2 regions of the Martelella endophytica genome follow, and region 2 is predicted to be linked to the other one. Evidence: predicted binding sites of a transcription regulator. Region 2 holds the regulator's gene; the other holds the start of a gene.
The links. Region 2 encodes PhoB, which activates phosphate uptake and scavenging genes when phosphate is short. Its sites were predicted from a motif close to TGTCATNNANCTGTCAT; they were not measured.

Region 1: a site for PhoB is predicted at 3,369-3,385, ahead of olsB (l-ornithine N(alpha)-acyltransferase). Genes of this name have one in related genera too.

The regions. Positions count from the first base shown of each region.
Region 1 covers NZ_CP010803.1:4,226,994-4,231,776, reverse strand. The annotation lists gene TM49_RS19580 (integration host factor subunit beta) at 1-278, shown strand, start outside; gene TM49_RS19575 (LapA family protein) at 297-644, shown strand; gene TM49_RS19570 (RsmD family RNA methyltransferase) at 708-1,790, shown strand; gene TM49_RS19565 (TrmH family RNA methyltransferase) at 1,787-2,653, shown strand; gene lspA (signal peptidase II) at 2,650-3,144, shown strand; gene olsB (l-ornithine N(alpha)-acyltransferase) at 3,438-4,304, shown strand; gene mutS (DNA mismatch repair protein MutS) at 4,462-4,783, shown strand, end outside.
Region 2 covers NZ_CP010803.1:1,297,297-1,302,079, reverse strand. The annotation lists gene phoB (phosphate regulon transcriptional regulator PhoB) at 457-1,140, opposite strand; gene phoU (phosphate signaling complex protein PhoU) at 1,173-1,886, opposite strand; gene pstB (phosphate ABC transporter ATP-binding protein PstB) at 1,918-2,733, opposite strand; gene pstA (phosphate ABC transporter permease PstA) at 2,743-4,065, opposite strand; gene pstC (phosphate ABC transporter permease subunit PstC) at 4,062-4,783, opposite strand, start outside.

The sequences.
Region 1 (4,783 bases), 1.9 Mb from region 2:
AACTGGTCCAGATTGTGGCGCAGCGCAATCCGCATCTATATCACCGCGATGTCGAGAACATCGTTAACGCAATCCTCGACGAGATTGCCGATGCGCTCGCCGCAGGCAACCGGGTGGAACTGCGCGGCTTCGGCGCGTTTTCCGTCAAGAACCGACCTTCGCGGTCGGGGCGCAACCCGCGCACCGGAGACACTGTCTTCGTCGAGGAGAAGTGGGTGCCGTTCTTCAAGACCGGCAAGGAACTGCGCGAGCGCCTCAACCCCGATCAGAAAGACTGAACCGCAGGGGCGGACGAAATGACAAGAAAGCTGATCAACATCCTGATTCTTCTGCCGATCGGGATTGTGCTTGTGCTTCTTTCGGTGGCCAATCGCGGCGCCGTGACGATGGCGCTCAATCCATTCAGGCCTGACGACACGGTGTTGTCGGTGTCGGCGCCGTTCTTCGTCTATATCTTCATTGCCTTCATTCTGGGGGCCGTTCTCGGCTCGCTTTTCACCTGGGTGGCGCAGCGCAAGCATCGCCGCAACGCCCGCCATTCGACGCGCGAGGCTGCGCTCTGGCGGGAAGAGGCGGACAAGCACAAGTCCCGCGCCGAGCAGATCGCCGGTGCCCGTCCACTCGACCAGCTTCCTTCCGCCTGAGCGGGCTTTCATCGCGGGCGCGGGAATGCTAAAGCGCGTTTTCCGATCAATGCCGAGGCTGTCATGACGCCTTCTAGACAGGACAGGGCGCGCCGGAAGGCGGCGCCAGCGCATCCGCCGAAGAAGCGCGGGAACGATGTCACACGCCCTCAGCGCGAGGATAGTCGCAGCAAATCATCCGAACGGCGCCAGCCGGAGCCGCAATGGGTGGCGCTGAAGGATGGCGACCGGCCTGCCGAGCGTATTCCGCATATTCTCGAATCCGTCTCCGCGGACGGTTTTCATCTGATCGACAGCGGCCATGGGCTGAAGCTCGAGCAATACGGCAATTACCGGATCGTCCGCCCCGAAGCGCAGGCGCTCTGGCCGCCCTTGCTCGAAGAGAAGGTGTGGGCGAAGGCCGATGCGATCTTCACTGGCGATACCGATGAAGACGGCATGGGCCGCTGGCGTTTCCCCGAAGCCGCTCTTGGCGAGACCTGGCCTCTCCGGATCATGGATATCGACTTTCTGGGGCGCTTCACCTCGTTCCGCCATGTCGGCGTCTTTCCCGAGCAGATTGCCCACTGGCAATGGATGCGCGATGTGCTGGAGGCAAGGCGCGGCGGTCAGAAGGCGAAGGTGCTCAACCTCTTCGGCTATACCGGCGTCGCTTCGCTGGTGGCTGCCGCAGCCGGCGCCGAGGTGACCCATGTCGATGCCTCGAAAAAGGCGATCGGCTGGGCGCGCGAGAACCAGGCGCTGTCAGGTCTCAACGACAAGCCGATCCGCTGGATCTGCGACGACGCGATGAAGTTCATCGAGCGCGAGGAGCGGCGCGGCAACCACTACGACATCATCCTAACCGATCCGCCGAAATTCGGCCGCGGTCCCAATGGTGAGGTCTGGCAGTTGTTCGAACACCTGCCGCGGATGCTCGATCTCTGCCGCTCGATCCTGAAGCCTGATGCCATGGGCCTCGTGCTGACCGCCTATTCGATCCGCGCCAGCTTCTATTCGGTTCATGAACTGATGATGGAGACCATGCGCGGCTTCGGCGGCGTGGTCGAATCGGGCGAACTCGTCATCCGCGAGGGCGGCCTTTCCGGGACCGAGCCGGGCAGGGCGCTTTCGACATCACTTTATGCGCGGTGGTTGCCACAATGAGCTTCGACAAGGAACGCGCGCCGCGCGTCGGCACGGTCAAGGAGGTCACCAGCCTCTCCAACCCGATCATCAAGGATATCAGGGCGCTCGGCCAGAAAAAGCACCGCGAGGAAAGCGGCACGTTTCTGGCCGAAGGGCTCAAGCTCGTCATCGACGCGCTGGAACTCGGCTGGTCGATCCGCACGCTGATCTACGCCAAGGCCGCCAAGGGCAAGCCGCCTGTGGAGAAGGCGGCGGCCAAGACCGTCGCCTCCGGCGGGCTGGTGCTGGAGGTCTCGGAAAAGGTTCTGGGGGCGATCACCCGGCGCGACAATCCGCAGATGGTCGTTGGCGTGTTTGCGAGCCGCTACCGGCCGCTTGCCGATATCGCTCCGGCAAAGGACGAGACCTATATCGCGCTCGACCGCGTCCGCGATCCCGGCAATCTCGGCACGATCATCCGCACGGCGGATGCCGCCGGTGCCGCCGGCGTGATCCTGGTCGGCGAGACGACAGATCCGTTTTCGATCGAGACCGTGCGGGCGACGATGGGTTCGGTGTTCGCGATCCCGGTTTCGCGGGCCGATCCGAGGGACTTCCTGGCCTGGGCGAAGAAGAGCGGCGCCGAAATCGTCGCGACCCATCTCGCGGGCTCGGTCGACTACCGCACCATCGACTATGCGAAGCGCCCGACGGTTCTGCTGATGGGCAACGAACAGCAGGGCCTGCCACCGGAACTCGCCGAAGGCGCCGACCGGCTGGCACGCATTCCCCAGCAGGGCAGGGCCGATTCGCTCAATCTCGCGGTCGCTACCGCCGTAATGCTCTACGAGGCGCGCCGCCACCTGCTGGCGCTTGATGACAGGGAGGCCTCCGGCCGATGACTTCGCCGCTTTCGCGTCCGTTTCCGGCCGTCCTTTTCGTGATCGTTGCCGTACTTCTCGATGCCGCCGTCAAGTATGCGGTCGAGATCTACCTGCCGCTGCAGCAGCCCATCGATGTGATTCCCTTCCTCGGGCTCTACAAGACCTACAATCCCGGTATCGCCTTCTCGATGCTGTCCGACACCAACGGCTGGGGGCTGGTCGGCCTCAGGCTTGTGATTGTCGCGGTCGTGCTCTGGCTCTGGCGGCGCACCGCGCCGGGCCAAGTCTTTGCCCATTTCGGCTTTGCGCTCGTGGTGGCAGGCGCCTTCGGCAACATCATCGACCACTTCATTTACGGCGAAGTCGTCGACTATATCCGATTCCACGTCGGCAACTGGACCTTCCCGATTTTCAACCTTGCCGATAGCTATATCACCGTTGGCGCCGTGCTGATCTTCGTGCAGGAGTTCCTGTTCCCGGCCAGACAGGCCGACACCGACAAGCGTTGATCCGCCGATCAAAAACCGCATGATTGCAACGGCAAATCAGATATTTACATGAAATGTTGTCGGGAACATATCATCCTGATTTTCAAAAGAATCTGGACGACCCCTTTTGCTTGTACTAGACTTTTTCTTAGAGCGGTTGTCCGCAGTTGCAAGTGGCGCAATGGTGGATATGTAGCCAAGGAGCTTTGCGCCGCCCGAGACAACCTGAGGAAGCGGGATGCGGCTGTCACGAACCTGTCGCAGTTAAATGCTTTATGACATCCAAGACAAACGATCCGGATCATATCATGACGATGGACGCGCTTGACTACCTTCAGCCTGGGGACCGCATGGGCACGGCGCCCGCAAGCGTCCCCACCGATGGTGTGCTCGGCAGGATCGGCAGCCTGGAAACGCGGATCGCGCTGACCGACAGCGAGATCGATGCGGCGCAGGCTGTGCGCTACCGCGTGTTCGTCGAGGAGATGCAGGCGCAGCTTCCGGCCGAAGCCATGCTGCGCAAGCGCGATTTCGACAAGTGGGACGACATCTGCGACCACCTTCTGGTGCTTGACCGCAATATCGACGGCGATCCGGAGGACCAGATCGTCGCCACCTACCGCCTGCTCCGCCAGGACGTGGCGATGCAGCACGGCGGATTTTATTCCGATTCCGAATACCTGACCGAGGCGCTGGTCGCCCGCCATCCGGATATCCGCTTCATGGAGCTCGGCCGCTCCTGCGTTCTGCCCGACTATCGCTCCAAGCGCACGGTCGAGCTGCTCTGGCAGGGCAACTGGGCCTATGCGCTGAAGCACAATATCGGCGTGATGTTCGGCTGCGCCTCGTTTCACGGAACCGATCCGGCGGCCCACGCCACGGCGCTCTCCTTCCTCTACCACAATGCCCGTGCCACCGGCGACTGGGCGGTTTCGGCCCGGCCGGAGCTTGCCGTGGACATGAACATGCTGCCGGCGGAAGAGGTTTCGGGACGCCGCGCGCTGACGGCGCTGCCGCCACTGGTGAAAGGCTATCTGCGCCTCGGCGCGATGATCGGCGATGGCGCCGTCGTCGACCATGCCTTCAACACCACCGACGTGCTGGTGGTGCTGCCGATAGCATCGATCTCCGATCGCTACATCAATTATTACGGTGCCGACGCAGGCCGTTTCGCGAGCTGAGCCGACCGCTGGTCGGCGTCATGTGTGGCGGCGTTTGCGCGGCATCCGCGCACATCCACGTTTTGCCCAGCTTTCTCGCGTTGCGCTCTTCCGGCGGCCGGCAAATCGTGACAGATGAAAGGAAAACATCCCTTCATTGCGAGCGCAGCAAGTGACCGTGGCAGATCGTATCCCGACCGAAGAACTGATTTCCGAGGATAGCCGCGCATCGGCAACGCCGATGATGGAGCAGTATATCGAGATCAAGGCGGCAAACCCGGATCTCCTGCTGTTCTACCGCATGGGCGATTTCTACGAGCTGTTCTTTGACGACGCCGAACAGGCCTCGCGGGCGTTGTCCATCACCCTCACCAAGCGCGGCCAGCATCTCGGCCGCGACATTCCGATGTGCGGCGTGCCGGTGCATGCCGCCGATGACTACCTGCAGAAGCTGATTGCGCTCGGCTTTCGGGTCGCGGTCTGCGAGCAGACCGAGGACC
Region 2 (4,783 bases):
GGAAGGCTTCGGGTGGCGCCGCGCGGCGGCTTCGGTTCTGTCCGTGCCCTTTTCAGGCGGAAAAATCAATCGCCCGATACGGAAAGAGCGGTCAACCGCCCGCTCCGGCGCCCCGAAGATAACGAAACATTGGGCCGCCGCAATGACGGAAACCATCTTCGCAGAAGGAATTGCGTTTCATTGCCCTCCTCCTTGAGGAGGTGCTATCGCATATGGCTTCACCGCAAAGCCTCAAGTCTTCTCGCCCCGGAGGGGAGAGATGTCGCGACAGCGACAGTGAGGGGGGACGTTATCCAAGCTGACGTCCTCAAGAACGGACATGCTGCTTCACCCTCACTGCCCCTTTCGGGGCATCTCTCCCGCAAGCGGGAGAGAGTATATGGAGCGAGATCCAAGGCCATCTGAGATAGCCCTCCCTTGAGGGGCGAAGATCGGTTGGGGGCGATGCGCTAGCCCTCAGACTTCCATCGCATAACCCGCGCCGCGCACGGTGCGGATGACGTCGGGCATCTGGGAGAAGTTCAGCGCCTTGCGCAGCCGGCCGACATGGACGTCGACCGTGCGTTCGTCGACATAGATGTCGTGGCCCCAGACGCCATCGAGAAGCTGAGCGCGGGAGAAGACGCGGCCGGGCGAACTCATCAGGAATTCGAGCAGGCGGAACTCGGTCGGGCCGAGGCGGACCTCACGGCTCTTGCGGTGGACGCGGTGGGTCTCCCGGTCGAGCTCGATATCGCCGCATTTGAGCACGGTGGAAAGCACTTCCGGCCGGGCCCTGCGCAGGATCGCCCTGACACGGGCCATCAGTTCCGGTGTCGAGAACGGTTTCACCACATAATCGTCGGCGCCGATGGCAAGGCCCCTCACCCGCTCGCTTTCCTCGCCGCGCGCGGTCAGCATGATGATCGGCAGACGTTCGGTCTCGGGACGCATCCTCAGGCGCCGGCAGAGCTCGATGCCGGAGACGCCGGGCAGCATCCAGTCGAGCAGCAGCAGGTCGGGCACCCATTCCTGCAGGCGGATTTCGGCCTCGTCCCCGCGCAGGATGGTCTCGACCTCATAGCCTTCGGCTTCCAGATTGTATCGCAGCAGAACGCTCAGGGCCTCTTCGTCTTCAACGACGGCAATCTTCGGCACCATGGATCTCAAACTCCGTTATCGTGGCTTGTCGTTCAGGTATCACTGGAGCCGACGGCCGCGGTATTGTCGTCCTTCGGACGCTCTCCCTGCGGCTGGGCGCCGGTGGCGATGTAGTAGATCATCTCGGCAATGTTGGTCGCATGGTCGCCGATACGCTCGATGTTCTTGGCGCAGAACAGAAGATGCGTGCAGGTGGTGATGTTGCGCGGATCTTCCATCATGTAGGTCAGAAGCTCGCGGAACAGCGAGGTGTAGATCGCGTCGATCTCCTCGTCGCGCTCGCGGATCGAATTGGCCTTGTCGGCCTGGCGCGAATTGTAGGCGTCGAGCACTTCCTTGAGCTGCAGCAGCGCCAGTTCGGACAGATGCTCGATGCCGTGGGCGAGCTTGCGCGGCACGCCGGTGCCCTGCACCGAGATCACCCGCTTGGCGGTGTTCTTGGCCATGTCGCCGACGCGCTCGAGATCGGCGGCGATGCGGATCGCGCCCATGATTTCGCGCAGGTCCGAGGCGACCGGCTGGCGTCTTGCGATGATCACCACCGCCTTGTCGCCGATCTCGCGCTCGGCCTCGTCGAGAACCAGGTCGTCGGAAATCACCTTCTGGGCAAGGGCGCTGTCGGTGTTGACCAGCGCCTCGACCGATTCGCTCACCATCTCCTCGGCAAGTCCGCCCATTTCCGAAATGCGGCGCTGCAGGTATTTCAGCTCTTCATCAAAGGCTGTCAGAATATGCGAAGGGGCCATTGTCGTTCCTTCCCTCAGTAAATGCAGGCGCTCAACCGAAGCGTCCCATGATGTAATCCTGGGTGCGGCTGTCGGCCGGATTGGTGAAGATCGTGTCGGTGTCGTTTTCCTCGACCATATGGCCGAGATGGAACATGGCCGTGCGCTCGGAAACGCGGGCGGCCTGCTGCATCGAGTGGGTCACCATCACGATCGTGTAGTTCTGCTTCAACTCGCTGATCAGCTCCTCGACGCGCGCCGTGGCGATCGGGTCGAGCGCCGAGCAGGGTTCGTCCATCAGGATCACCTCCGGGCTGACGGCGATGGCGCGGGCGATGCAGAGCCGCTGCTGTTGACCGCCGGAGAGGCTGGTGCCGGGCTCGTGCAAGCGATCCTTGACCTCGTTGAAGAGCCCCGCCTTCTGCAGGCTGGTCTCGACGATCTGGTCGAAATCGGCGCGGTGGCGAGCCAGTCCGTGGATGCGCGGGCCGTAAGCGACGTTCTCGTAGATCGACTTCGGAAACGGGTTCGGGTTCTGGAACACCATGCCGACACGGGCGCGCAGCTCCACGACGTCGATGCCGGACTTGTAGATGTCCTCGCCATCGAGCGTGATCTCGCCGGTGACGCGGCAGTTGTCGATGGTGTCGTTCATCCGGTTCAGCGTGCGCAGGAAGGTCGACTTGCCGCAGCCGGACGGGCCGATCAGCGCGGTGACGGCGTTTTCGCGGATATTGAGGTCGACATCGAACAGGGCGCGCTTCTCGCCGTAGTAAACGGAGACCTTGCTGCCGGCCATCTTGTGGGTATTAGCGTTCATTTTGTCGTTCAAAGCCTTTTTCGCGTCGGGTCCGGTCATCGCATTCATGGTTTTCTCCTACCACCGTCGCTCGAAGCGACGCCGAAGGATCACGGCCGTCAGGTTCATCAGGATCAGGAACACCAGCAGCACGATGATGGCGGCGGAGGTGCGCTCGACGAAGGCGCGTTCCGCCTCGCCGGCCCACATGTAGATCTGCACCGGCAGCGCGGTTGCCGGATCGAGCGGGGTTGCCGGATAGTCGGCAACGAAGGCGACCATGCCGATCAAGAGCAGCGGCGCGGTCTCGCCGAGCGCGCGGGCAAGGCCGATGATCGTGCCGGTGAGGATGCCGGGCATGGCAAGCGGCAGCACGTGGTGGAACACCGCCTGCATCTTCGAGGCGCCGACGCCGAGTGCCGCCGAACGGATCGAGGGCGGTACCGCCTTCAGCGCCGCGCGGGTGGCGATGATGATCGTCGGCAGCGTCATCAGCGTCAGCACCAGCCCACCGACCAGCGAGGCCGAGCGTGGCAGGCCGAGGAAGCCGATGAAGACGGCAAGGCCGAGTAGGCCGAAGACAATGGAGGGCACCGCCGCCAGATTGTTGATGTTGACCTCGATGACATCCGTCAACCGATTCTTCGGCGCGAATTCCTCCAGATAGATGGCCGAGGCGACGCCGAGCGGCAGCGACAGGACGAGCACGATGCCCATCATGTAGAGCGTGCCGACGAAGGCGACGCCGATGCCGGCCGATTCCGGACGGGAGGAAGCGCCATGGGTGAAGAAGCCGGTGTTGAAGCTCGTCTTCAGCCGGCCATCGGCCTTCAGTTCGTTCATCCAGGCGAGCTGCTGATCGGATACCCTGCGGCTGGTTTCCGGAACCGAAAGATCGATCTGTCCCTTGTTGGCCGAGTCGATATCGGCAGCGGCCAGCAGCCGCACATCCTGCGTCTTGCCGATCACGCCCGGATCCTTCAGCACGACATCGCGCAGTTCGACGCGGGAGCTGCGGGAAATCATCCGCATCGCTTCCCGCATCTCCGCCTTGTTGGCGAGGTCGATGCCGAGCGTCTTCGCCAGCGCGTCCTGCACCAGCAGCGGATAGTTGGCGGTCAGAAGCAGGTTCTGATCCGACCGGCGCTGATTGTCCGGATCGATGACATCGGCGCTGAAGGTGATCGGCAGCGTGATCGTGGTCTGCTGGAAGGCCGTGAAGCCCTTGCCCGCGACCGAATAGAGCAGTGCGACGAGGAAGAACAGGCCGATCGCAATCGCAAGCCTGCCGAAGACGCGAAAGCGTCTTTCAGCGGCATGGCGGCGCTTCAGCCCGCTGCGGCGGCGCTCGGCGAGCTTGGCACGGACTTCCGCGGCATCGTTTCCGGTCGGCAAACTCATTGATACTGCTCCCGGTACTTGCGCACGACGTAGAGCGCGTAAACGTTAAGGCAGAGCGTGATGACGAACAGCGTCAGACCGAGCGCGAAGGCCACCAGCGTCTGCGGCGTGTTGAACTCGAGGTCGCCGGTCAGCTGATTGACGATCTTGACCGTCACCGTCGTCATCGGCTCGAACGGGTTGAGCTGCAGATTGGCGGCCACACCGGCGGCGAGCACGACGATCATGGTCTCACCGATGGCGCGCGAGGCCGTCAAGAGCAGCGCCCCGACAATGCCCGGAAGGGCGGCCGGCATCACCACCCGCTTGATCGTTTCCGACTGCGTGGCACCGAGGCCGAGCGAGCCCTTGCGCAGACTGTCCGGCACGGCGTTGATGATATCATCCGACAGCGACGAAACGAAGGGGATGAGCATGATGCCCATGACGATGCCCGCCGTCAGCACTGACTGCGCCTCGATGAAGTTGCGATAATTGCCCGTCAGAAGATTGTTCAGCTCGGCGGAGAGATCACGCAGAAGCGGACCGACGGTCACCAGCGCGAAGAAGCCGTAGACGATGGTCGGGATGCCGGCCAGCACTTCGAGCAGCGGCTTGGCGATGGCCCTCAGCCGCGAGCTTGCATATTCGGACATGTAGATTGCCGCGTAGAGCCCGATCGGCACCGCCACGGCCATCGCCACCAGCGAGATGTAGATGGTGCCGGCGAGCAGCGGGA